One region of the Priestia sp. JNUCC 25 genome, then DNA from elsewhere that is predicted to be linked to it. Evidence: predicted binding sites of a transcription regulator. Region 1 holds the regulator's gene; the other holds the start of a gene.
The links. Region 1 encodes CtsR, which represses protease genes until heat stress. Its sites were predicted from a motif close to ATGGTCAATAAAGGTCAAACA; they were not measured.
Positions count from the first base shown of each region.

Region 2: a site for CtsR is predicted at 2,391-2,411, ahead of clpB (ATP-dependent chaperone ClpB). Genes of this name have one in related genera too.

Region 1 is NZ_CM132211.1:95,501-106,359, reverse strand. It holds gene ispF (2-C-methyl-D-erythritol 2,4-cyclodiphosphate synthase) at 75-554, opposite strand; gene ispD (2-C-methyl-D-erythritol 4-phosphate cytidylyltransferase) at 551-1,252, opposite strand; gene JNUCC25_RS00555 (PIN/TRAM domain-containing protein) at 1,278-2,375, opposite strand; gene disA (DNA integrity scanning diadenylate cyclase DisA) at 2,523-3,602, opposite strand; gene radA (DNA repair protein RadA) at 3,606-4,982, opposite strand; gene clpC (ATP-dependent protease ATP-binding subunit ClpC) at 5,106-7,547, opposite strand; gene JNUCC25_RS00535 (protein arginine kinase) at 7,568-8,641, opposite strand; gene JNUCC25_RS00530 (UvrB/UvrC motif-containing protein) at 8,645-9,187, opposite strand; gene JNUCC25_RS00525 (CtsR family transcriptional regulator) at 9,229-9,690, opposite strand; rRNA gene rrf (5S ribosomal RNA) at 9,926-10,041, opposite strand; rRNA gene JNUCC25_RS00515 (23S ribosomal RNA) at 10,105-10,859, opposite strand, start outside.
Region 2 is NZ_CM132211.1:652,756-663,614, forward strand. It holds gene JNUCC25_RS03475 (carbamoyl phosphate synthase large subunit) at 1-312, shown strand, start outside; gene argF (ornithine carbamoyltransferase) at 309-1,259, shown strand; gene JNUCC25_RS03485 (SDR family oxidoreductase) at 1,363-2,007, shown strand; gene JNUCC25_RS03490 (YjzC family protein) at 2,137-2,316, shown strand; gene clpB (ATP-dependent chaperone ClpB) at 2,431-5,034, shown strand; gene JNUCC25_RS03500 (hypothetical protein) at 5,235-5,486, shown strand; gene JNUCC25_RS03505 (helix-turn-helix domain-containing protein) at 5,515-6,408, opposite strand; gene JNUCC25_RS03510 (galactokinase) at 6,747-7,925, shown strand; gene galT (UDP-glucose--hexose-1-phosphate uridylyltransferase) at 7,956-9,479, shown strand; gene JNUCC25_RS03520 (NAD(P)-dependent oxidoreductase) at 9,522-10,406, opposite strand; gene JNUCC25_RS03525 (YjzD family protein) at 10,610-10,798, opposite strand.

The DNA of each region.
Region 1 (10,859 bases):
ATAGTATGTATTTAGATATTTTAGACATGTTCTAATTTTATCACCAAATAGGTATCTGTCAAAGTCAACTGTTTTTATTTTTGATAAACTAAAACGGCTGCTTGGGCGGCAATTCCTTCTTCACGTCCCGTAAAACCTAACTTTTCTGTTGTTGTTGCCTTGACGTTAATTTGAGAAATGCTTGCTTCTAACAGCTGCGCAATACGCTCTCTCATTGGTTCAATGTAAGGAGCCATTTTAGGTTTTTGCGCGATAATTGTGCAATCTACATTGCTTAATTCATAACCTTCATCTTTTAGTAGTTTCCATACGTGTTGAAGAAGCTTTGCTGAATCAGCATCTTTAAATTCAGGGTCTGTATCCGGAAAATGCTTTCCGATATCTCCTTTAGCCGCCGCTCCTAATAAGGCATCTGCGATTGTATGCAACAGCACATCTGCATCTGAATGGCCTAATAGTCCTTTTTCATACGGAATTTCTAAACCGCCGATGATTAAAGGTCTTCCTTCTGCAAATTCATGTACGTCGAAACCTTGTCCTACTCGAATGTTCATTTTTCCACTCCTTCAGTCCTGTTTAGCTTTGTTAATATAGCTTCTGCATATAACAAATCTTCTGGTGTTGTTAGTTTTATATTATCGTAATTTCCCTCTACAATCGATACTTTTTGCCCCGCTCTTTCTACTAAGCTTGCATCATCGGTGCCTAAGTATTCATTTGTTTTTGCTTTTTCGTGTGCATTCATTACTACATCAAAAAGAAAAGCCTGCGGCGTTTGAATAGCCCACAAGCTAGAGCGCTCAACTGTTTCAATGACAGTACCCTGTTCCACACGCTTAATTGTGTCTTTTACTGGAACAGCCAGCACAGCAGCCTTATCACTAGCAGCTTTTTCTACTAACTCATGGATTGTGTTTTGTTGAACAAATGGACGAGCGCCATCATGAATTAATACCATCTGAGCCTGCTTTAAACTTTTAAGACCGTTATAAACGCTATGTTGACGTTCATCGCCCCCAACTGTCAATGATTGAACCTTTTGAATTGGATATTCGATTAATAACTCTTCAAAAATCTCCACTTCTTTTTCGTTTACGACTAGTACAATTCCACTGCACCAAGGATCTTGTTCGAATTTTTGCAGCGTATGAATGATAAGCGGAACGTTTTGAATAGTTAAAAATTGTTTGTTCCGCCCCGCTTTCATTCGCTTCCCCTGACCTGCAGCTAACACGATAATTTCATACTTCATAGGTATACTCCCTTTACCTGTTACGTCACAGTGCTTTTTCTAATAACTTGGGTTTCGCAAAAATCATACGGCCTGCTGAGGTTTGGAGTACGCTCGTCACCAGTACATCAATTTGCTTTCCAATATAATTTCTTCCTTCTTCTACCACGATCATTGTACCGTCATCAAGATAGGCAATACCTTGATTGTGCTCTTTACCGTCTTTTATAACCAATACGTTCATTTCTTCTCCTGGAAGTACAATTGGCTTGACGGCATTTGCTAAGTCATTGATATTTAAAACGCCAACATTTTGAAGTTCACATACTTTATTTAAATTAAAATCGTTTGTCACGACCAAACCGGAAGTCAGCTTTGCCAATTTAACCAGCTTGCTGTCTACTTCTTGAATGTCTTCGAAATCGCCTTCATAAATTTCTACCTTCATTGCCAGTTCTTTTTGAATACGGTTTAGAATATCTAGACCTCGTCTACCTCTGTTTCGTTTTAGAACATCCGACGAATCAGCAATATGCTGAAGTTCCTCAAGCACAAAGCGCGGAATAACAATCGTTCCGTCTAAAAATCCTGTTTGACAAATATCTGCGATACGGCCGTCAATAATAACGCTTGTATCTAAAATCTTAAGAGACTTTAATGATTCTTCGTTATCTGTTTCTTCTTCTTGTCCTTTTTTCTTCCCAATTCGAGCCGGCATCGAAAACACGCTTACAAGTTCATCACGTTTTTTAAACCCGACTTGAAACCCTAAGTAACCTAAAAGAATACTTAGAAAGATTGGTAAAATGGTACTTACTACTTGAAGTTGAATTCTACCTAAAAAAGCTCCGACCAAGTAGGCCACAATAAGCCCTAAAATCAATCCTAAGCTCCCGAAAAGCACATCCGTTACAGGCGCCTTCAGTAACGCCTCTTCCACTCGGCGAATTAATTCAACTATATAATCAACAATCCAAAACGTGACAAGGAAAAACAAAATGGCTCCCAGTATTGCATCGACGTAAGGCTTTTCTAGAAATGCTACATCTTGCAGATTTAATAATTGAATAAGTTCAGGTATAAAAAAGACGCCCAATGTACCACCTGTAATAATAAAAAATAACTGTACAAAACGTTTTAACACGCCTTCACCTCCCTTTATCATTATAAACAGTTTACAATGATTGAAACCTGTTATTTAACCAAAAAACAGAATTTGTAAACAAACTGTCACTTTTTTTGTATTTTCACAATATCTTAATGAATCAAACATTTAATGTCAATTAATATCCTATAGCTGACGGTTTGTAAGATGCTGCTCTTTTAGTCTTTTTAGGCCTTCTCTGATTTTCCTTGCTCGAATTTCACCGATGCCTTCTACCTCATCCAATTCTTCTACCGACGCATCTGCTATCGTTTTTAAATCCCCTAATTCATCAATGAGATTTTCAATAATAATCGATGGAAGTCTTGGAATTTTATGAAGCATTCGATACCCTCTAGGAATAACGCTGTCTTCAAAGCTTGTATACATAGGATATCCCATTAAGCGAAGGAGCGTTTGGTCATCGAGAAGAACATTATTTGACGGCTGCTGCATGCGTTCAATTACTCGGTAAGGGTCAAAGCTGAGATCATACATATAATCTTTGATTAATAAAGTTGCTTCTTCCTCTAAGTGGGAAAGTAGTTCATTCATTTGGAGACGGATTAGTCTTCCTTCTGTTCCTAACTCGCTAATATAGCTCAAAATTTCATTTTTAATACGCAGAACCATTTCTGTACGATGAAGCGACTGCAGCACATCTGTATGAGTTACTTGCTCTTCAAACTCTAATGCACTGAGACTTGTAATCGATTCGTCTAATACCGCCTTGTACTTTTCAAGTGTCCCAAGCGCTTGATTCGCTTTTGCTAAAATAACACTAATGTCTTTCAATACATACTGCAGAGACCCTTTGTAAAGCGTAATCACATTTCGTCTTTGTGAAATGGCTATCACCAATACACCTGACTGCTTAGCTACGCGCTCTGCTGTACGGTGACGCATTCCTGTCTGTGAAGAAGGAGTAGAGGGATCTGGCATGAGCTGAGCATTAGCAAATAATATCTTGCTTCCGCTGTCGTTTAAAATAAGCGCTCCATCCATTTTGGCTAACTCGTATAAATGCGCAGGTGTAAATGCACAATTAATCGAAAATCCTCCATCTACCATCTTTTTGACTTGTTCATTGTAGCCCATAACAATTAAGCCGCCCGTCTTTGCCCGCAAGACGTTATCGATACCGTCACGAATAGGGGTTCCTGGTGCTACAAACTGCAGAATTTCTGATATTTGTTTTTGACTAACTGTTGTTTTTTCTCCTTCCACTGCTTATCCTCCTAATGTATATTGCAGAGCCTCCGCTACTGTTGATACCCCAATCACATCAATACCATCTGGGACTTTCCATCCTCCTAAATTTTTCTCCGGGATAATAATTCGTTGGAACCCTAATTTTACCGCTTCTTGAACGCGCTGTTCAATTCTAGACACTCGGCGTACTTCACCTGTTAATCCTACCTCTCCTACAATAACATCTGTAGCGCTAGAAGCAGCATCTCTGAAGCTTGAAGCAATGCTAACGGCTACAGCTAAATCGATTGCTGGTTCATCTAATTTCACTCCACCTGCTACTTTTAAATAAGCATCTTGATTCTGCAGCAGCATTCCTACACGCTTTTCTAAGACAGCCATGATAAGCGAAACGCGATTATGATCTACTCCCGTCGCCATTCTTCTAGGGTTTCCAAAGCTCGTTGGACTGATTAGCGCCTGCAGCTCTACTAATACGGGTCTTGTCCCTTCCATTGAAGCGACAACAACCGATCCTGCTGCTCCCTGAGATCGTTCTTCTAGAAAGATTTCAGATGGATTCAATACTTCTTCTAGCCCACTTTCTTTCATTTCAAAAATGCCCATTTCATTTGTAGATCCAAACCGGTTCTTAACCGCTCTTAATATACGATACGTATGATGGCGCTCTCCTTCAAAATAAAGAACCGTATCCACCATATGTTCAAGAAGTCTTGGACCTGCAATGGCCCCTTCTTTCGTTACATGACCCACAATAAAGATGGCAATTCCATTCGTTTTAGCAACACGCATTAGTTCAGCCGTACACTCTCGCACCTGTGAGACGCTTCCTGGCGCTGATGTCACATCAGCATGGTAAATGGTTTGAATTGAATCAATCACCACAAAATCAGGCTGCATGCTTGAGATGGCCTCTAGTATTAATTCTAAGTTTGTTTCTGCGTGAACATAAAGCTCTTCAGCTTTTACACCTAGCCTGTCCGCTCTTAACTTCGTTTGTTTGGTTGATTCCTCTCCCGAAATATATAGTACTTTATTTTGTTTCATTGCTAACTGCGCAGAGGTTTGCAAAAGTAAAGTAGACTTTCCGATACCCGGATCTCCCCCTATTAAAACGAGTGACCCTCTCACAATGCCTCCTCCTAATACACGATTTAACTCTGCAGAAGGTGTAAAAATTCGTGGTTCTGTTGTAGATTCAATCGCTGTAATTGACTGAGGTTTTTGAACTTTAGAAGCAGTAGCTCCGGAAAAAGCTCCTCGGCGTGATGATTTCGTTTCTTCCATTTCTTCTACCATAGAATTCCAGCTTCCGCATCCGGGACATTTCCCCATCCATTTTGCTGATTCATATCCGCAATGCTGACATGCAAATTTTGTTTTTCGTTTCGCCATTATGTTATCAATCTCTCCGTTCATTCAATCGATTTCTATCTCTATTGTACACTATTTCCTAAGCTAAAATAAAAAGGGAGGCATACGTGTTTTTTCGTATGCCTCGTCTTGGTTTGAGTAAATTTAGCTGATGCTGCTTGGAGCGGAGGATTTAACAACAAATTCTCCTTTGTCTACATCTAGCGTCACTTTCTGACCTTTTTGAACAACCCCTTTTAGCAGCTCTTCAGATAAACGGTCTTCAATATGTTTTTGAATTGCTCTACGAAGTGGACGAGCACCGTATTCTGGATCAAAACCTTCCTCTGCAATTTTATCAATTGCCTCTTTTGTTAATTCAAGATCAATTTCTTGCTCTTTTAAGCGTTTTGTTAACTGATCCGCCATTAATTTAACGATTTCAGCTAAGTGAGGTTTCTCTAATGAATGGAAGACGATAATTTCATCGATACGGTTTAGGAACTCCGGACGGAACGCGCGCTTCATTTCCGCCATTACTTTTCCTTTCATATCTTTGTAGTCTTGCCCTTCTGCTTCTACTGTGAACCCTAAGTGCTTGCTTCGTTTTAATGTATCAGCACCTACGTTTGATGTCATAATTAAAATCGTATTACGGAAATCAACTGTACGGCCTTTTGAATCTGTTAAGCGTCCATCTTCTAACACTTGTAATAAAATGTTAAATACATCCGGATGCGCTTTTTCAATTTCGTCTAAAAGAACAACTGAGTAAGGTTTTCTTCTTACTTTTTCCGTTAACTGACCGCCTTCTTCGTATCCAACATACCCTGGAGGTGAACCTACTAAGCGTGAAGTAGAATGTTTCTCCATGTACTCAGACATATCGATACGAATCATTGCATCTTCATCGCCGAAGATTGACTCCGCTAATGCACGTGCAAGCTCTGTTTTACCAACCCCTGTTGGTCCTAAGAAAATGAATGAACCAATTGGACGTTTTGGATCTTTCAAGCCTGCTCTAGCACGGCGCACAGCTTTTGCAACTGCTTTTACCGCTTCTTCTTGCCCAATTACACGAGAGTGAAGAATCTCTTCCATGTTCAGCAGTCTTTCTGTCTCTTCCTGTGCCAGTTTAGAGACCGGTACACCCGTCCAGCTAGATACCACCATCGCAATATCTTCTACGGTTACAGCTGAGTTTTCTTTACCTTGCTGCTCTTTCCAAATTTTCTTTGTGTCTTCTAATTCTTCGCGTAGGCGTTGCTCTGTATCGCGTAAAGATGCTGCTTTTTCAAATTCTTGACTTTGAACAGACGCATCTTTTTCATTGCGTACTGATTCTAATTTTTGCTCTAATTCCTTTAAATTTGGCGGCGTTGTAAATGAACGTAAACGCACTTTTGAACCAGCTTCATCAATTAAATCGATTGCTTTATCCGGTAAGAAACGATCGGAAATGTAGCGATCTGATAGTTTCACCGCTTGCTCGATTGCCTCATCAGAAATAGATACTCGGTGATGCGCTTCATAACGGTCACGAAGCCCTTTTAAGATTTGAATAGACTCTTCCAACGTTGGTTCATCCACTTGAATTGGCTGGAAGCGACGCTCTAACGCTGCATCTTTTTCAATGTACTTTCTGTATTCATCTAAAGTGGTGGCACCGATACACTGAAGTTCTCCACGAGCAAGAGAAGGTTTTAAAATATTAGAAGCATCGATAGCTCCTTCTGCGCCACCAGCGCCAATTAATGTGTGTAACTCATCGATAAAGAGAATGATATTACCTGCTTGACGAATTTCATCCATTACTTTCTTCAGGCGATCTTCAAATTCTCCGCGGTATTTTGTACCAGCAACGACCGTTCCCATATCCAAAGTCATAACGCGTTTGTCACGTAAAATTTCTGGAACTTCATTGTTGACGATTTGCTGAGCCAAACCTTCAGCGATTGCCGTTTTACCGACACCTGGCTCCCCAATTAATACAGGATTGTTTTTTGTACGTCGGCTTAACACTTCAATAACACGCTGAATTTCTTTCCCACGTCCGATAACAGGGTCTAAGCTTCCTTCGCGCGCTACAACTGTTAAATCGCGTGCTAAGCTGTCTAGCGTAGGTGTATTGGCATTTGAAGAGCCTCCGCCTTGATGGCTTGAAGCAGCTTCATTGCTACCTAATAAATGAAGCACTTGCTGACGAGCTTTATTTAGGCTGACACCTAAATTATTTAAAACGCGTGCTGCAACGCCTTCACCTTCACGAATTAAGCCTAGTAAGATATGTTCTGTTCCTACATAAGAATGACCAAGCTTTCGGGCTTCGTCCATTGAAAGTTCAATGACTTTTTTCGCTCGAGGTGTATAATGAATGGTCTGCGTTAATTCTTGGCCTCTGCCAATTAATGCTTCCACTTCTTTTTGAATTTTTTCAGTGCTTAGGCCTAGAGCAGAAAGAGCTTTTGCTGCAATTCCTTCACCTTCACGAACGATACCTAATAAAATATGCTCTGTTCCAATGTTGTTGTGACCTAGGCGTAGTGCTTCTTCCTGTGCTAAAGCTAATACTTTTTGTGCGCGCTCTGTAAATCTACCAAACATCATATAATCGTCACCCTCCACGTTTAATTTGTGTTTTTATTTATAGTGAGACGTTCTCGAATTAAGGTGGCTCTTTTAATGTCACGTTCTTGAGGCTTTAGGGGACCTCCCGAATACTTCTGTAAAAAGCCTGGCTGCGTCATAATGATAAGTTCATTCAATATATTTTGACTCAGTCCTTTTATATACCCTAAATCGATTCCTAATCGAACATCTGATAAACATTGTGAAGCTTCTTTTGACTCAATAATACGGCTATTGGCCAATACTCCATATGAACGATACACTCGATCTTCTAACTCTACATGAGATGTTTTAAACAGCGCGTCTCGTGCAGAGTGCTCTTGTGTAATTAACTGCTGTACGACACTATTTAAATCTGCCACAATATCTTCTTCAGATTTCCCTAAGGTTATCTGATTAGAAATTTGAAAGATATTCCCTAAAGCTTCGCTACCTTCTCCATAAATTCCTCTCACCACTAAGCCGAGCTGGTTAATAGCGGGAATAATACGATGAATTTGACGGGTCATCACTAAAGCCGGCAGATGCATCATCACAGATGCACGTAGCCCAGTACCCACATTTGTGGGACAGCTGGTTAAATACCCTCTATTTTCATCAAACGCATAATCTACGTATTTCTCAATCCAATTATCTACTTTATTCGCTGTGCTTAAAGCTTCAGATAATTGAAGGCCTGGAAATAAACATTGTATGCGTAAATGATCTTCTTCATTAACCATAATACTCAAATCTTCTTTTTCTGATAAAAAACAAGCTCCGTTGTTATCTCCTTCAGCCAAGTTAGGACTGATAAGATGCTTTTCAACCAACACTTGCTTTTGAAGAGGCTGTAATTCGTTCATCTTTAGTAAATGCAAATTCCACTGATTGGTGTTCTCACTTTTTTGAAAAACTTGCTCGAATACTCGAACCACTTCAACTGCTTGTTCTTTAGAAAAGAGAGTTGGAAAAAGATAATGAGTTAAATTTCGAGCCAGCCTGATTCGACTGCTTAGAACAATATCTGAATTCGAAGCTTCTTGACGCATCCAAGAGCTAACAGGCTGGGAAAAGAACAAATCCTGGGACATGAATTACGCTTCCTCCTCTCTCGATTCGTTCATCTTCTTTTCTAGTAATCGAATGTGATCTCGGAGTTCGGCTGCTTTCTCAAACTCCTCTTTTTCGATATACTCTTTTAAGTTCAATCTTAATGCCTGTAATTCCTTTTTTAAATGAAGATTACTTGCAATTCTTGCTGGTATTTTTCCATGATGCAGATAATTACCTCCATGCAGCCTCTTCAAGAAAGGAATAAGAGGTCGCTCAAATGTTTTGTAGCAATCTGCACATCCAAACCTGCCGATTTTAGCAAATTTTTGATATGTCATACCACAAGTAGGACAAGAAAGAACCTCCTGACTTTGTTGCTTATAATTTTCAGTTACTGCTGGATCTAGGTTAAGTAGGCCAGCTAGTAAGTTATTGATTGAAAAACCTTGCTGATTTGAAAAAGAAAATGTATCTCCATTTTCTGAAGCGCATTGTTCACATACATGCATCTCCGTCTTTTCACCATTAATAATTTTTGTGAAGTGAAGAGTTGCAGGTCTCGTTTCACATTGCTGACAAATCATCCTGTCATCACTCCCTGTTCTAAATAAAATAGATCATGAGTTTATCGGTAGCGTAATGAATTAAGCATTGCTTTTAAAAGATTAGCCCTTAGCTCATCACGATAAGGAAGTTCAATATTAATAACTGAACGATTGATAACACTCAACATGATTTTTGCTTCTCGTTCTGTGATGACTTTTTCTTCAACTAACCTAATAATGACGTTTTCAGCACTTACTTGTGAAATTTCATTTTGAATCATCTCAATTACTTGCTGAAACAAATCCGCTGCATCATGCATTTTTACTTTTGCAATACGAATAAAGCCGCCGCCGCCTCGCTTACTTTCTACAAGATAACCTCTCTCAACTGTAAAACGGGTATTGATAACGTAATTAATTTGCGACGGAACGCATTGAAATTTATCAGCAATCTCACTGCGCCTTATTTCAACAATTTCTCTTTCACTTAATTCAAGTACTTGTTTTAAATACTGTTCGATAATGTCAGAGATATTTGGCACGCTGCCCCCTCCTTCTGACTTTGACTATATTTGACCTTAATTTAAATATAAAAGGAAACGAAAAAATTTTCAACTATGTACTATTAAAGTTTATTCTTTACTTTTATCGTTGCCACTAAAATTTATTTCAAAACCTGCAAATCGTGAATTTTATTGTTCTTACTATACTTTTTCATAAAACAAATAAATTGTAAACAAAAAAGGACTAGCTAAAATAGCTAGTCCTTTTTCAGGTGCCTGGCAACGTCCTACTCTCACAGGGACAAAGTCCCAACTACCATTGGCGCTAAAGAGCTTAACTTCCGTGTTCGGTATGGGAACGGGTGTGACCTCTTCGCTATCGCCACCAGACAAGAGATTGCTCTCTCAAAACTAGATAACAGTTTGCTGAGTAAAGCTTACGCTTTTAAAGTTTTGGTTAAGTCCTCGATCGATTAGTATCAGTCAGCTACACATGTCGCCACGCTTCCACCTCTGACCTATCAACCTGATCATCTTTCAGGGATCTTACTAGCTTGCGCTATGGGAAATCTCATCTTGAGGGGGGCTTCATGCTTAGATGCTTTCAGCACTTATCCCGTCCACACATAGCTACCCAGCGATGCCTTTGGCAAGACAACTGGTACACCAGCGGTGTGTCCATCCCGGTCCTCTCGTACTAAGGACAGCTCCTCTCAAATTTCCTACGCCCACGACGGATAGGGACCGAACTGTCTCACGACGTTCTGAACCCAGCTCGCGTACCGCTTTAATGGGCGAACAGCCCAACCCTTGGGACCGACTACAGCCCCAGGATGCGATGAGCCGACATCGAGGTGCCAAACCTCCCCGTCGATGTGGACTCTTGGGGGAGATAAGCCTGTTATCCCCGGGGTAGCTTTTATCCGTTGAGCGATGGCCCTTCCATGCGGAACCACCGGATCACTAAGCCCGACTTTCGTCCCTGCTCGACTTGTAGGTCTCGCAGTCAAGCTCCCTTGTGCCTTTACACTCTACGAATGATTTCCAACCATTCTGAGGGAACCTTTGGGCGCCTCCGTTACATTTTAGGAGGCGACCGCCCCAGTCAAACTGCCCACCTGACACTGTCTCCCGGCCCGATCAGGGCCGCGGGTTAGAATTTCAATACAGCCAGGGTAGTATCCCACCGACGCCTCCACCGAAGCTAG
Region 2 (10,859 bases), 560 kb from region 1:
AACGGTGCTGCGGAAGTATATATCAACGGAGAAGCGCAAGGTCTTGAAGCACTTGTGCAAAGCGCGGGCTTAACTCTTGTTAAAGATAAAGAAGTTAGTGAATGGGTGAAAACGAAAGAAGCTTTATTATACGTAAGCTTACAGCCTGAAGATAAAGAAAGCCGTATGTCAGCATTAAAACACGGTTTGATGGTCATGACGGAGGCAGAAACGGCATCGCTATTTTTCCAATCGTTCCAAGTCGATGAATATCAGGTTTCATCACTACAAGAATGGTTTCAAAAAACTAAAAAGGAAGTGACAGTATCATGAGTACAGTATCGGTAAATACCAATTTAAAAGGAAAAGATTTGCTTACGCTTAAAGATTTATCATCAGACGATATTATGTCACTTTTGGAAAACGCCATTGAGCTGAAACAAAAGCATAAAAATGGTGAAATCGTAACATCGTTAAAAGGAAAAACGCTGGGGCTCATTTTTGAAAAATCTTCAACAAGAACAAGAGTTTCATTTGAAGCGGGAATGATGCAGCTTGGAGGAAACGCCCTCTTTTTAAGCAGCCAAGATTTACAGATTGGACGCGGAGAAACGATTGCTGATACAGCACGCGTACTATCTGAATTCATCGATGCTATAATGATTCGTACGTTTGAACACAGCAAGATCGAAGAGCTTGCAGATTACGCATCCATTCCCGTTATTAATGGTTTGACAGATGATTATCATCCTTGTCAGGCTCTAGCTGATTTATTAACAATTTACGAGCACAAGAAATCATTTGAAGGGCTAAAAGTAGCTTATGTTGGAGACGGAAATAATGTAGCGCATTCGTTAATGATTGCATGTGCAAAAATGGGGATAGATATTTCAATTGGATGCCCTGATGGTTATGAGCCAAAAGACTTTGTAACAGCTTATGTTAACGAAATAGCTGCTACAACAGGTGCGAAGGTTACGATTACAAAAGATCCTGTAGAGGCTGTGAAAAATGCCGATGCTATTTATGCAGACGTATGGACAAGTATGGGACAGGAAGAAGAAGCACAGCAGCGCTTGAAAATATTTGCTCCTTATCAAGTAAATGAAGAACTAGCTGCCTATGCTAAGTCAGACTATTTATTTCTGCACTGTTTGCCTGCGCATCGGGAAGAAGAAGTAACAGCAAGCATTATTGACGGACCAAATTCTGTTGTCTTTCAGCAGGCTGGAAATCGTATGCATGTACAAAAAGCTTTGCTACAAGCCATTTTAGCTTAAGAGAAAAACCCTTTCTGAGAATATCAGAAGGGGTTTTTTGTTTAAAGGGAATTAATTGAGGGAACACCCATTGTATACTAAACAGAACGAAAGGTGATTTATGATGAAAGTATTAGTTGTTGGAGCAAACGGAACAACGGGAAAACAAGTGGTAGAAAAAGTTGCAAACAGCAAGCAGCACGAAGCTTATGCGATGATTCGCGACGAAAAGCAAGCAGACGCGTTAAAGAAGCTAGGTGCCAACGTTGTGCTTGCTGACTTGGAGCAAGATGTTTCAGATGCTTTAAGAGGTATGGACGCTGTCATATTTGCAGCAGGTTCTGGAGGACATACCGGAGACAAAAAGACAATCGCTGTAGATCAAAACGGTGCTAAAAATATCATTGATGAAGCAAAAAATCAAGGTGTAAAGCGCTTTGTTATGTTAAGTTCAATGGGAACAGACGCACCTGAGCAAGGACCAGAAGGCTTACAGCTTTACCTGCGTGCTAAAGCGATAGCGGATGAATACCTAAAGCAGTCTAATCTACAGTATACAATTGTACGACCAGGAACTTTATCGAATGATCAAGCTACTGGGAAAATTGATATCAATAATGATATTGAAGATAAATCTCAGACGATTCCCCGAGCAGATGTAGCAACCGTGCTTGTAGAATGCCTAAACGAAGAAGCTACGATAGGAAAAACGTTTGAAATGCTAGCTGGAGAAACTGAAATCGAAAAAGCTATTAAATTTACTCATTAATATAAAAGAGCGGATCTAAAGGTCTGCTCTTTTTCTCTTCCTAATATGAAAACATCTCCATTATGAAACAGAAATCTTAAGGGAATAGTATAGGAGAACATTTCATTTCAGGAATGAGGAGGCAGGACAATGGGACAAAATCGTCATTTTACACCGGGTCAAAAAGCTCCTAATAACGGAGTGTATATTGAAATTGGTGAAACAGGAAGCAACGTAAATAATCCTCAAAAGGTTAAATTAAAAGCAGGAGAGCGTTTTCCAGAGACGGCCAACGATGATCGCCACTGGACGTACATGCGCAAGCCTTAAATAGTAAAAAATAAAGAAGCCATTCTAAATTGAATGGCTTTACTTGTTTTCCTATTGCTGGGTATAATGAAATAAAGGTCAATAAAGGTCAAATGTATCGAAGGAGGATGTTCAATGGATATAAATAAAATGACCCAAAAATTGCAAGAAGGCGTGATGGAAGCACAGTCCGAAGCTATTAAACGAAATCAGCAGGAAGTGGATATTGCTCATTTGCTTTATACGCTCATTCATCAGCAAGATGGTATTGCTCCTCGCATATTAGATCATTTACATATAGATCATCAATCTTTTCAGCAGCAGGTAAATCAATTGCTTGCGAAAAAACCAGCCGTTACAGGAAGTGGTGCTGAAGCAGGGAAGGTTTATATTACGAATAAACTTCAGCAGCTGTTTGTTAAAGCTCAAGAAGAAGCATCTCGTTTGCAAGATGATTATGTTTCAGTTGAGCACATCTTTTTAGCATTAGCACAGGAACCGTCTTCTAGTGAATATGGCAAGTTATTTTCAAGTCACGGTATAACAAAAAAAGCTCTGCAAGATGTGCTTACCAGCCTTCGAGGAAATCAGCGAATTACAAGTCAAAATCCCGAAGTCACATATGAAGCGTTAGCTAAATATGGAAGAGACTTAGTAGCAGAGGTACGAGCAGGGAACATTGATCCAGTCATTGGACGAGACGGAGAAATTCGCCGCGTTATTCGCATTTTATCGCGAAAAACAAAAAACAATCCAGTTTTGATCGGAGAACCTGGCGTTGGTAAAACAGCGATTGTTGAAGGTCTAGCACAGCGTATTGTTCGCCGAGATGTACCTGAAGGATTAAAAGATAAAACCATCTTTTCATTAGATATGGGAGCTTTAGTAGCAGGAGCGAAATTCAGGGGAGAATTTGAAGAGCGTTTAAAAGCTGTTCTTCAAGAAGTTAAGAAAAGCAACGGTCAAATTCTTTTATTCATTGACGAGCTTCATACAATCGTTGGAGCAGGCCGTACGGATGGAGCGATGGATGCAGGGAATATTTTAAAACCAATGCTTGCTAGAGGAGAACTTCACTGTATAGGAGCTACAACTCTTGATGAGTACCGTCAGTATATTGAAAAAGATCCAGCGCTTGAAAGACGCTTTCAACAGGTGCTGGTTGAAGAACCTTCAGTAGAAGATACAATCTCTATTTTGCGTGGTTTAAAAGAACGATTTGAAATTCATCACGGCGTGAATATTCACGACCGAGCGATTGTTTCAGCAGCGGTTATGTCTGATCGTTATATCTCAGATCGCTTTTTACCTGATAAAGCAATTGATTTAATTGATGAAGCATGCGCAACCATTCGAACAGAAATAGATTCGATGCCATCAGAATTAGATGAAGTAACACGACGTGTCATGCAGCTTGAAATTGAAGAAGCGGCATTAAGTAAAGAAACAGATCAAGCAAGCATCACAAGGTTAGAGGCAATTCGAAAAGAAGTCTCTGATTTAAAAGAACGTGCAGATACAATGAAGCTGCAGTGGGAAAAAGAAAAGCAGTCGATTCAGACGGTGCAAGATGTCCGGGAGCAGCTTGAGAAAGCGAAGCGAGACCTAGAAGAAGCTGAAGGGAAATATGATTTAAATAAAGCAGCTGAACTTCGCCACGGACGCATTCCAGCTCTTGAAAAAGAACTAAAACAGCTGGAAGAAACAGCTGCTGAAAAAGCACAAGAAAACCGTTTGTTAAGAGAAGAAGTAACAGAAGAAGAAATTGCTGAAATTGTAGGAAGATGGACGGGAATTCCAGTATCAAAACTAGTTGAAGGGGAAAGAGAAAAGCTGTTGAAGCTTGAGTCAATTTTACAGCAGCGTGTAATTGGACAAGACGAAGCCGTATCCTTAGTGACGGATGCTGTGATTCGTGCACGGGCAGGCATTAAAGACCCGAACCGTCCGATTGGATCATTTATTTTCCTAGGACCTACCGGAGTAGGAAAAACGGAGCTAGCCAAAACGTTGGCACATTCTTTATTTGACAGTGAAGAACAAATGGTTCGTATTGATATGTCTGAGTACATGGAAAAGCATGCGGTCTCTAGGCTTATAGGAGCGCCTCCTGGCTATGTAGGATACGAAGAAGGCGGCCAGCTAACGGAAGCGGTGAGACGCAAGCCTTATTCAGTCGTTTTGTTGGATGAAATTGAAAAAGCCCATCCCGAAGTATTTAATGTGCTCCTTCAAATACTAGATGATGGAAGAGCAACAGATTCAAAAGGAAAAGTCATTGATTTTAAAAATACAGTCATTATTATGACGTCGAATATCGGTTCTCAATTTTTATTAGACGGTTTAACAAGTGAAGGCGAGATTACTGAAAAAGCCAGAGAGCAAGTGATGGCTCAATTAAGACAGCATTTTCGTCCAGAATTCTTAAATCGAGTAGACGACACGATTTTATTCAAACCGCTAACTGTTCATGAAGTAAAAGGGATTATTGATAAGCTATTGCTTCAGCTTGAAAAGCGTTTATCCGATCGTCATATTTCGTTAACGTTAACAGAAGAAGCAAAAAATTATATTGCAGCCTCCGGGTTTGATCCGGTATACGGAGCTCGCCCTTTAAAAAGGTTTATTCAAAAATATATTGAAACAAAAATTGCCAGAGAATTAATTGCAGGGAAAATTGAAGATTATAGTCAAGTGACAGTTGATGTAAAAGATGATGAGTTTGTTGTCAGCGTATAAGTTTTCTAAAAAGGCCATTCATGATAAATTGAATGGTCTTTTTTTGCTATTAAAAGCAGCTCTCTTTTTAAAAAAAATAAAAAGAAATAAAAGAAAAATACATGAGAGCTAAGCGTAAAAACTTATTCAGTTTTAGGTTGTAGAATATATCTAATTCATTTATGATAATACAAAATGGGCAAAGGAGCATGAATGAGCACATGAAGGACCGTATAGAGCTTATATATGACGAAGCATACGATTTTATAGATCAGGCATTAACTAAAATAAGAGCGCTGGATAAAAATGATCTTCAAGCTGAAAATGAAGAAGTGCAGGAAAAGGCAGAACGGACAGAGTTTGCACTTCAAGCTGCACGAGATATTTTAGAAAATATGATTATCCCGGGTAAAAAATTGACTTTTATTTACGAAAAAGGTTCTGTGGTAGTAGAAATTCCCGATAAAAAATAAAAACGACTTCCTTTTATGGAAGTCGTTTTTATTTTGGCAATGCAAAGTGCTCATCAATGGATGCATCACTTTTTCGATATTGTCCGGGTGTCATATTGGTTGTTTTGCGAAATACTTTTGTTAAATAATTGGCATTTGCATAGCCGACGTTTTCAGCAATTTCTTCGATTGAATACTTGGTTTGATGCAATAGCTCGGCCGCTTTTTGAATGCGAAGCTTCGTTAAATATTGAATCGGCGTAATTCCAGTTGTTTGTTTGAATAACCGGCTAAAATGATAGCGAGATAAATGAGCTGCATCTGCCATTTCATCCGGACCGATTTCTTCATGATAATGATTACGGGCAAATAAAATAGAGCTAATGATACTTTCAGGCCAATCTTCTGTAAAACTGTCCATGCTTTTAATATATTGGTACAGCTCCATTACAAAGCGGTAAGATAAGCTTGAGGCATGAAATGGATCTGCTATATGTTTTTCACTTGCCCGCTTATATATTTGAGCAAGCAGCTGAACAGGTGCTGATTCAGGATGAAACCTAATTACAGGGGAGTGGGTTGACTGAATATAATCCCAGCATTTTTGTACTTCATCTCCGTATAATGTAAGAAAAATAAACTCCCAGTTTTCACTTTCCTTTGGTAAGTAATAGCGATAATTTCCAGGTATATTGACGATGAATGCTTTACCAGCATCCACTTTATATTCTTGTCCATCTATTTCAATCATCCCGTACCCAGAAACCGTGTATTGAAAAATATATTTCCCTACGTCTTTTCGCTGATTTCCGCTCCAGTTATAAAGGGGAGAGAAAACTTCATCCCATCCAACCGACCATAGCTGCGCAACTTCATTTGTGCGGGATTCTAAAAACCTGTATGCGTACGTTGAATATTCTTGAGTTTGGAAATGTGAGAGCAAATTTTCACCTTCTTTTTGAAATAAAGCAGTACTTAATTCTTACTTTAACGTAATCGCTTTCATTTTTCTATAATTTTTTGAAAATATCGTGATTATTTTTAGGGAATGTCTCTAAATCTATTATTTTCTTATCATTTGCAAGTCAAGGCTCACATAAAGATAACACCTTTTTGGCGCAAGAGTAGTTCATCGTCAATTCAAAAGAATCATTTTTAAAGTGATAAGCAAAAAAGTACCGATTATCGATAGTAATTTTACCATTGAGGCAAGGAAAATTGGACTTTACAATGTACATATGAATCCGTTTCCAAAAAACTACTTAAAATAGGTGATAATAAATGCTGGGAAAATTAATCGAAGAGTTCAAACAAATATTTCATTCGTCAGAAGCTATTCGCTGCTTTTTTGCGCCAGGACGTGTCAATTTAATTGGAGAACATACTGATTATAATGGAGGGCATGTTTTTCCTTGTTCATTGAGTATAGGAACGTATGCGGTAGTACAAAAACGTCATGATCGAAAAATACGTATGTACTCTAAAAACTTCTCTGAAGCAGGCGTTATTGAATCCTCTTTAGAGCAATTAACGTACAAAACCGAAGATGATTGGGCTAATTATCCAAAAGGAGTAATGGACACCTTTAAAAAGCACGGATATGATCTTCCTTTTGGTTTTGATATCTTGTTTTTCGGCAACATTCCTAACGGAGCAGGGCTTTCATCGTCGGCATCAATTGAGTTAGTCACATGCGTACTTTTAAATAAAATTCTTGAATTGAATATTGATATGATGGACCTTGTAAAAATGGCGCAGCAAGCTGAAAATGAATTTATCGGCGTAAGCTGCGGGATTATGGATCAGTTTGCAATTGGAATGGGAAAGGAAAATCAAGCCGTATTGTTAAACTGTCAAACTCTTGAATACCAGTATAGCCCGCTGCAATTAACAGATGCTGTGCTCGTTATTTCTAATACAAATAAGCGAAGAGGGCTGGCAGACTCAAAATATAATGAACGCCGCATGGAGTGTGAAAGAGCGCTGTCAGACTTGCAAACTTCACTTTCCATTAATTCGCTTGGAGATTTAACCAAAGAGCAATTTGAAAAGCACAAATCTTTGATACAAAACGAAGTAGATTGTAAGCGCGCTAAACATGCGGTATATGAAAATGAACGCACAAAAGAAGCGGTTGCTAAATTGCAAAACGGTGATTTAAAAGGGTTTGGCCAATTGATGAATGAATCGCACTGCTCACTGCGAGATGACTATGAAGTAAGTGGGAAAGAACTAGATGCTCTTGTAGAAGCAGCTTGGCTGCAAGAAGGCGTGATTGGATCACGCATGACAGGTGCAGGTTTTGGCGGCTGTACAATTAGCATCGTACAAAAAGCACAGGTTGATAGGTTTGTTGAAAAAGTAAGGAATACCTATTATGAGAAAACGAGTTTAGAAGCTGAATTTTATGTGGTGACGGTTGGAGAAGGAGCGCGTGAACTCACATTAGAAGCAGTATAAGAGAAAACAGATAGAGAAAGGAACGAGTGTATGTCAGTCAACATTCATGAAGAAATCACCCGACTTATTCAATATGGTTTACAAAAGAATCTATTAACAAAATGGGATATAGATGTGGTGAGAAATAAACTGCTGGAAGTGTTAAGGCTCGACGAATGTATTATAGTAGAAGTCAATGAAGAACGTCTGGAACATCCAGCTGCTATTTTAGACAACATGCTTGATTGGGCTGCAGAAAACAATCGAATCGCCGAGAATTCTATCACGTATAGAGATTTATTCGATACCAAAATAATGGGATGCTTTGCAAGCATGCCTTCAGAGGTTAATCGGACATTTTATGATCACTATCAGCAAAGCCCTCAAAAAGCCACAAGCTATTATTATAAGCTGTCAAAAGACATTCACTATATTCGCAGAGATCGAATTGCTAAAAACGAAAGATGGGTAACAAACACTGACTTTGGAGAACTTGAAATTACCATCAACTTATCAAAGCCGGAAAAAGATCCAAAAGCTATTGCAGCAAGCAAATCATTGAAGGAAAGCAACTATCCGCTGTGCCTTCTCTGTAAAGAAAATGCTGGTTATGCAGGTCGCATTAACCACCCAGCTCGTCAAAATCACCGGATTATTCCTGTGGAATTGCAGGAAGAGCTGTGGTACATGCAGTTTTCACCTTATGTTTATTATAATGAACATGCCATTGTTTTTGCGAGTGAACATACACCCATGCATATTTCAAAGCAAACGTTTAAGCGGCTGCTTGCCTTCGTTGAACAATTTCCACATTATTTTTTAGGATCAAATGCAGATCTACCCATCGTAGGAGGATCTATTTTAACTCATGACCACTTTCAAGGCGGCTATCATGATTTTCCTATGGCTAAAGCAAAAATAAATAAATTGTTCTCTCTTAAAGCATATCCAGACGTGAAAGCTGGAATTGTTCATTGGCCGATGTCGGTCGTTCGTCTTCAAAGTTCGCGCCTTGCACCATTAGTGGAAGCAGCGGATTTCATTTCGAAGAAATGGAAATCATATAGTGATCAAAGTGCTGATATTTTAGCTTTTACAGATCAAACTCCTCACAACACGGTCACGCCTATTGCTCGAAAAAGAGGAGATTTGTATGAATTAGATTTAGTACTGCGAAACAATCGAACAAACGGCAAACATCCAGATGGCATTTATCATCCGCATGCAGAAGTTCATCATATCAAAAAAGAGAACATAGGTTTAATTGAAGTAATGGGGCTTGCGGTTTTACCCGGTCGTTTGAAAGACGAAATGAGTCTAGTGGCCAAAGGGTTAGTTCAGAATAACCTGAGCGAATTAGCCAGCAGACATGATCAAGTGAAAAAACACGTGAAGTGGGCCGAACAAATCAAGAAAAAATATCCACATATTGAAGCAGAAAATGTCCAAAGCATTCTCCAACAAGAGCTCGGTTTGGTCTTTGCAACTATTTTAGAACATGCAGGTGTATTTAAACAAACTGCTGAAGGGCAGTTCGCATTCAGTCGTTTTATGAATTCGTTAAATGAAGCGTAAATCATTAATAAAAACAGGCAGCTCGTAATGAGCTGCCTGTTTTTATACAGTTAGGGCATGCTGTTTTAAAAGGGTATACAGAGCCTGTGTTCCTTTATTATCATCGCCTTGTTTTTCGAGCTGTTCATAAAGCGATTTTGCTAATTTTAGCCCTGGTGTATACAGCTCCATTTCTTCAGCTGATTCAATGGCAATCTTCATATCTTTAAGGAAGTGTTTAATATAAAAACCTGGTTCGAAGTCTCCTTTAATCATGCGAGGAGCTAAATTACTTAACGACCAGCTTCCCGCTGCGCCTGTTTCAATACTTTTTAGAACAGTATTCGGATCTAATCCGGCTTTTTCAGCATAAAGTATAGCTTCGCATACACCCATCATATTAGAGGCAATAGCGATTTGATTGCACATTTTTGTATGTTGACCAGCACCAGCGCTTCCTTGAAGAACGATATTTGTCCCCATTTTTTCAAGTATAGGCGTAACGGCAGAGAATGCTTCAGAATCGCCTCCTACCATAATCGCTAATGTTGCTTTCTGAGCCCCAATATCGCCTCCTGAAACAGGAGCGTCAAGCGCATGAATGTGCTTCTCTTTTGCTGCTTGATAAATCTCACGAGCAAGTATAGGGCTCGATGTCGTCATATCAATTGTATAGCAGCCTTTCTTTGCATTATGTATAATGCCGTCTTTGCCTAAATAAATCTCTTTTACATCGTGAGGGTAGCCTACCATGGTGATAATAACATCAGATTGTTCGGCCACTTCTCGAACGGTTTCTTTCCATTTGGCCCCGTTTTCAAGTAATGCTTGAGCACGAGTTTTTGTTCGTGTATAAACAAGGACTTCATATCCTGCGTCAATTAAATGCCCGGCCATGCTTTGACCCATAACGCCTGTTCCGATAAAACCAATTTTTTCTTTAGTCACAGCAGTATTCACTCCTAAAGTTAATAGTTTGATTATTCTAAAATTATATAGTTAAAGTTTGGGATAATCAATGATTCCGACTATATACAAATCTAGAAAAGTACTCTCAGTCCTGTGTCTTGAATACGAGGTAAGGAAAGAAAGTACTGAGAAGAGCCTATGCCAAAAGATAAAAAAAGCGCTGGCTTTACAGCCAACACTTTTTAGTGGTGATTATTTGCTGGTTTATTCGGTACACCCAGTTCTCCAATCAAAATTACAACTAGCGTGAAAACTACTCCAAGGATGGAAGCGGTTGCGAAACTGTAAGTACCGCCCGTCATTGCAGAGATTACGTACACTGCCATATTCATTAGTAAAAAGCCCCAAACAAAAGCCATTACGACACGCATTCTATTCACCTCGTTTACAGTACAGTTTGATTTCATTTTAGCATATAGCAGTCAAATAAGA